Regions from separate parts of the Vibrio sp. 1978 genome, predicted to be linked through region 2. Evidence: predicted binding sites of a transcription regulator. Region 2 holds the regulator's gene; the other holds the start of a gene.
What was found. The regulator PurR, encoded in region 2, represses purine synthesis genes. The targets are predictions, from matches to a motif close to TNANGNAAACGTTTNCNTNA.
Positions count from the first base shown of each region.

Region 1: the regulator PurR is predicted to act here: its motif matches at 2,257-2,276, upstream of R8N49_RS18840 (NCS2 family permease).

Region 1 is NZ_JAWPOP010000022.1:64,817-68,273, reverse strand. It holds gene R8N49_RS18845 (aminoacyl-histidine dipeptidase) at 1-1,273, opposite strand, end outside; gene R8N49_RS18840 (NCS2 family permease) at 2,298-3,457, shown strand, end outside.
Region 2 is NZ_JAWPOP010000003.1:320,422-323,878, forward strand. It holds gene torD (molecular chaperone TorD) at 1-253, shown strand, start outside; gene purR (HTH-type transcriptional repressor PurR) at 722-1,726, shown strand; cyclic di-GMP riboswitch class I at 2,014-2,103, shown strand; gene R8N49_RS05215 (TfoX/Sxy family DNA transformation protein) at 2,220-2,810, shown strand; gene R8N49_RS05220 (TVP38/TMEM64 family protein) at 2,925-3,457, shown strand, end outside.

The DNA of each region.
Region 1 (3,457 bases), on a different contig from region 2:
GACCGTAAATGCCTTCATACATATCACGGAAAATTGCCATGATCTCGGAATCTGCATCTGGCTTCCAGCCAGGGTAAGCGCCTGAGAACTGAATTTGTGCGCCTGCTAGCTCAGTAATCGAGCGCAGCATGCTTTCCACTTGGCTACGGCCAGAGTCAATGAGAGAACGAATCAAGCAAAGCACGGTGACTTTATTTTCTTCTGTGCTGATCACACCAACGTTTAGAGAAGTTTCAACAACGCCTTCCACCTCATCACTCATACGGATTACGCCGTTTGGACAAGCGTTAAGTGCCGCAATGAATCGTTGCTGATCGGCGATTGAAAATACTTGCGCGTCAGTCGTGATCACTTCATTAAAGGTTACGATACCTGTTTCGATTTTACCCAATTCAGTTTTAAGCAGCTCAGTGTAGTGGTTGAACAGCTCAGCAAGCTTGTCTTGGTTTTCGACAGGAAGCGCGACAGTAACAAACGCTTCGCGAGGGATTGCATTACGTAAGCTACCGCCACGGAATTCGACTAAACGTAAATCAAGCTCTTGAGCATGACCGGCAAGGAAACGACCAAGTAATTTGTTGGCATTACCGCGACCTGTGTGAATGTCACAACCTGAGTGACCACCTTTTAGGCCTTTCAGCGTCAGTTGGCGTGTTACAAAACCTGCAGGCGTTGATTCTCGAGAAATATCGAAAGTCATGGTGCCATCAACGCCACCTGCACAACCCATGTAGACTTCGCCTTCTTGCTCAGAGTCTGTATTTAGAAGAATCTCACCCTCTAACCAACCAGCTTCAAGGCCAAATGCGCCAGTCATGCCTGCTTCTTCATCAATCGTCAGCAGAACTTCGAGTGGACCGTGCTTAATATCTTTAGATGCCAATACAGCAAGGCAAGAAGCCATACCAATACCGTTATCTGCACCAAGCGTCGTGCCTTTCGCAGTTACCCATTCGCCATCGATGTAAGGTTGGATTGGATCTTTGGTGAAGTCGTGTTCAGTGTCTTCGTTTTTCTGCGGCACCATGTCGATGTGTGCTTGAAGTACAACAGCCTTCTTATTTTCCATTCCTGGTGTCGCGGGCTTTTTGATGAACACGTTACCGGTTGGATCACGGCGAACGTCAAAGCCTTGCTCTGTTGCCCAGTTGATAATGTACTGTGCTAATGCTTCTTCATGTTTCGATGGATGAGGGATAGAACAAATCTTATCGAAAAACTGCCAAAGTGGAGCAGGTGATAAGGTACTGATCTCAGAATGGAACTCAGACACGGAGGACTCCTTTTGATGTGCTTTGCCAAATATATACCGTAAAAATGTTGTCAAGGTAGCATTAAATGCTAGACGATTTGGCCTTCAAATTGCCGTTAGCATACCACCAGATAAGGAGTACGAGTAGTCGCGATCACAAGGATTTCTCTCAGAACTGTCACAGTTTGTGAATACAATAACAAGCACTATGTGTTCTCTATCATACATTCTGAAAGTGGCTTTATTTTTTAATTCATAAAATTGTAATTTAATTACATATAAACTTTAATAAAGGTCAATTTATGTATTTTTTGTGATTCCAATCACTAAAATGCTTGTAATTAAATTTCTTGGTGGTATATTTGTAACCAGCTTCTGAGAGAAGAATGAAATGCTCAAAGGATGAGTCCGTTTTATCGCCTCCAAGGAACCGAGAAATCAACGAATGTTTAATTGATTTAAAAGGTGATAGTTATGAAAGGTTTACCAAGTACAATGTTCTGGAATAGCAAGTCTGTTTACACCGGTAACTTTGTATACCCAACAAGCTTTGGCTACTAAGTGAAGTCAACGCATGTGACTCGAACAGTTTGTTCACCCCTATAAATTGGAATTTTTTTTCAGTGATAGTGCTGACATGATTCACCGCCACCCAAATTGGGTGGCGTTTTTTTATCTCTATTTTCTCTTCCTGACTCACTTATTGCGATCAAAGCCTTCTTCTATTCCCCATTCTTCGGTTTTATCGACTTTTCCATCAAATCTGTTAGATACCATGTTAAAAATGGGTCTTTTTCATCTGAAAGTTTAGTACATTGCTCAGTTTTTATTCTCTTTTAGGGAACTGTGTTATCTAGGTTACCTATTGTTTTGTAAGAATATATTCCTTTGCCTACTTTGATAGGTTAGAGAATGTGTTTCATATCCAAAGAAAAAAAACGCATTAGAGTGAAGATTCTATCTAGAATTTGCTATTTGATAACTTTATAATTCCTGCCAATCGATTACGCAACCGTTTACTTTTTTACCTTTACAGGATTCGATCATGCTCGAGAGGCTTTTTAAACTCAGTGAAAATGGCACAAATGTGCGTACTGAGATCATTGCAGGTGTTACGACCTTCCTAACTATGGCTTACATTATTTTTGTAAACCCAGCGATCCTGTCGGATACCGGTATGGACCGTGGTGCCATTTTTGTCGCGACTTGTCTTGCTGCCGCAATCGGCTGTTTTATTATGGGATTTGTTGCGAATTACCCAATCGCACAGGCACCAGGAATGGGCCTGAACGCATTTTTCACTTACTCTGTTGTATTGGGAATGGGTTATACGTGGCAAGTTGCGTTAGCGGCTGTATTTGTTTCTGGCCTTCTGTTCATTCTTTTAAGCGTATTTAAGATCCGTGAGTGGATTATTAACTCGATCCCGCATTCTCTACGAACAGGTATTTCAGCTGGTATTGGTCTTTTCTTAGCGTTTATCGCATTAAAAAATGCAGGTATCGTCGTTGATAACCCAGCGACATTAGTTTCTATGGGAGAGATCACATCATTGCCATCTGTATTGGCCGCGATTGGCTTCTTTCTTACGATTGCACTGGTTCACCGTGGTGTGAAAGGTGCGGTGATGATCGCCATTCTTGGCGTTACAGCGCTCGGTCTTCTATTTGGTGATGTGCAGTGGGGCGGTATTATGTCAACGCCACCAAGCATTGCGCCAACTTTCATGCAACTGGATTTCTCTGGTTTGTTTGAAGTAGGCATGATTTCCGTCGTATTTGCTTTCCTATTTGTCGATTTATTTGACACCGCAGGTACGCTCGTTGGCGTTTCTCAAAAAGCAGGTCTAACTGATGAGAATGGCAACATCCCTCGTTTAAACAAAGCGTTACTTGCAGACTCAACAGCAACGTCAGTAGGTGCATTACTTGGTACCTCCAACACGACATCTTATATTGAAAGCGTTTCTGGTGTGGCTGCGGGTGGGCGTACTGGTCTAACAGCCGTGGTTGTTGGTGTACTCTTCCTACTTGCTCTATTGTTCTCACCACTTGCGGGTATGATCCCTGCTTATGCAACGTCAGGTGCGCTATTCTATGTGGCGATCTTGATGCTGTCTGGGCTAGTAAGCATTGATTGGCGTGACCTAACTGAAGCGTCCCCAGTTGTTGTGACTTGTTTAGTTATGCCGCTAACATTCTCGAT
Region 2 (3,457 bases):
TGCGGATCACTTAGCCGTTGAGCTCGACTTTCTCGGGAACATGATTATCCGCTCAAACGAGCTTGAACAAGAAAAACACATGGAAGAAGCCTTCGTTAAACAAAACGACTTTATCCAGCAACAATTGATGTCTTGGTTACCTCAGTTTTCAGACAAATGTAAAAAATTCGACGAATTTGGATTTTACTCGAGTGTCGCGAAACTATTAGTTGCATTTTGTAAACTAGACAGCGCCTACCTTCTTGGTGAATAATTGCCGCCTATTTTTAGGGAGCCTGCCTATCGGGCTTCCTGTATGCCTGAAAGTGACCAATTGTAAGTAACTTGGGTATAATATTCGTTTGCCTTAACTTAGCGCAAAGACGCTTGGTTATTTAGCAGTCAAAATGTGACTTCAAATACACAAATCTCTTGCTGAAAACATTGCTAGTCAGTCCACATAGGGCTAAAATGTGAGCGCAAACGATTAAATATGATTTATATGTAAACCGCTGAAATATAGCGGTTTTTGTGTTTTCTTAACAGGTTGATGGCAATTTCTCATCAGATAGAAAAAAGATAAAATTCATCGACCGATGCTGCTACGCACCCTTTTGTCGCACTTGGATCAACCGCTGCCGAGACACTTAGCGCCAATTTTAGATTGCTAGGTGTGAAACCATTAGAGCATCAGGTACATCCAATACGACATATTTCAGTAGCTCGATACAGGACACCATTTATGGCCACGATAAAAGACGTTGCTCGCTTAGCCGGCGTTTCCACTACGACAGTTTCGCACGTTATCAATAAAACGCGTTTCGTTGCAGAAGCAACGCAAGAAAAAGTAATGAAAGCCGTTGACGAGCTGAATTACGCGCCAAGTGCCGTTGCACGCAGCCTAAAATGCAACTCAACTCGTACGATTGGCATGTTAGTAACTCAATCAACTAACCTATTTTTCTCAGAAGTGATTGATGGCGTTGAGAGCTACTGTTACCGCCAAGGCTATACTCTGATTTTATGTAACACAGGCGGGATTTACGAAAAACAACGCGATTACATTCGTATGCTGGCTGAAAAGCGCGTTGATGGCATCCTAGTGATGTGTTCTGACTTAACCGAAGAACTAAAAGAGATGCTTGACCGTCATGCGGACATTCCTAAAGTGGTCATGGATTGGGGCCCAGAGAGCTCACAAGCAGACAAGATCATGGATAACTCAGAAGAAGGTGGCTACATTGCAACCAAACATCTGATTGACAATGGCCATACGGATATCGCTTGTCTAAGCGGTCATTTTGAAAAGCTTGCTTGCCAAGAGCGCATTGCAGGTTTCCGTCGCGCAATGAGCGAAGCGAACCTAGCTGTAAATGAAGACTGGATCCTTGAAGGTAACTTTGAATGTGATACGGCCGTATTAGTTGCAGATAAAATTACCGCAATGGACAAGCGCCCGACGGCGGTATTCTGTTTTAACGACACAATGGCTCTAGGCCTAATGAGCCGCTTGCAACAAAACGGGATCAAAATTCCTGAAGATATTTCAGTGATCGGCTACGACAACATCGAGCTTGCAGAATACTTCTCTCCACCGCTAACGACTATCCACCAACCTAAACGTCGTGTTGGTAAAAATGCATTCGAAATTCTACTTGAGCGTATCAAAGATAAAGAACACGAAAAACGAATTTTCGAAATGCAACCTGAGCTTGTAATTCGAAATACTGTGAAAAAAATGAACTAAATTTTACTGTATTTAACCGTGTTAAATAAGCGCTCTACAGGGGCGCTTATTTTTTTGGAAAAATTAAGCATTCTCTAATACTTCACACCGCTCTAATAACAATTGACTAACGTTAACTCCCTGTTTTATATAAATGTAATATATATTAAGAACTCCTTTTCAAAGGCCAATTTGCACCTTTCCATATGCAAAATAGAGCATTCAATCTATCATTTTTATTGAACCAAAATCACATTTTTAACGCTAAACCGTGATGTTAATTCAATATAAGAAGTATGCTCATTGTGTCACGCACAGGGCAAACCATTCGAAAGAGTGGGACGCAAAGCCTCCGGCCTGAACCATATTACGATATGGAAGGTAGCGGGGTTACCGATGGCAAGTGTGTAAGCAATGACTTTACTCTGTAATGACATTGTTTTTACGCATGTTTGCTACTCTCTCGGACCTGACTTTTGGTGGCGTAATATTAATTACACCGAGATAACAAAACATGGATAAACCGATACTCAAAGACTCTATGAAGCTATTTGAGGCACTTGGTAATATCAAGTCGCGCTCAATGTTTGGTGGCTTCGGACTATTCGCTGATGAAACAATGTTTGCACTAGTGGTAAACAATCAGCTTCATATCAGAGCAGACCAAAAAACTTCATCTGACTTCGAGAAACAAGGGCTAAAGCCTTACGTTTATAAAAAACGTGGCTTCCCAGTCGTTACAAAGTACTACGCTATTTCCAGCGATTTATGGGAATCAAGCGAACGCTTAATCGAAGTAGCGAATCAATCATTGAAAAAGGCAAAGCTTGAGAAAGAACAGCAAGCAAGTACAAAGCCTAACCGTTTGAAAGATTTGCCTAACTTACGACTGGCTACCGAGCGCATGCTAAAAAAAGCCGGCATCGAATCCGTAGAGAAGCTTGAAGAGGAAGGTGCGCTTAACGCCTATAAAGCGATAAGAGATACGCACTCTGCAACCGTCAACATTGAGTTGCTATGGGCACTAGAAGGTGCTATCAACGGCACTCATTGGAGTGTGGTACCTCAAGCTCGCCGAGATGAGTTGATGAACGGCCTCCAATAAAAGTCGGCCTAAAAACTATCTTGTAAAACCGCAGTCTAATCTGCGGTTTTTTTGTGAAATTTTTTCGGTTTTCCTACTGTCTTATTACATATATCCCAAATTGGAATCAAAATTATGAATAAGAAACTGATATTAGGTCTCATCCTACTAGCGGCTATCGTCTTTTTAGGTATTAACTTTGGCCAGTATTTAACCTTAGAGAATGCAAAAGCCCAACAAGAAGCACTAACTACATACATCGATCAGAATTTTGTATTCTCGGCTGCGATTTACTTTTTTACCTACATTGCAATTACCGCTTTTTCTATCCCAGGAGCGGCAGTAGTCACCTTACTTGGTGCAGCCTTATTTGGTTTTTGGACAAGCTTGCTACTTGTTTCTTTCGCTAGCACTATGGGGGCAACACTGGCCTTCTTGAGCAGCCGATACTTATTGCGTGACTGGGTACAAAACAAATTCGGAAATAAACTCAACGCAATTAATCAAGGTGTTGAAAAAGACGGAGCTTTTTATCTATTTTCCTTGCGTCTAATCCCTGTATTCCCTTTCTTTCTAATCAACTTACTGATGGGCTTAACACCGATGTCTATAGGTAGATTTTATCTCACTAGCCAAATAGGTATGCTGCCAGGCACAGCCGTATATCT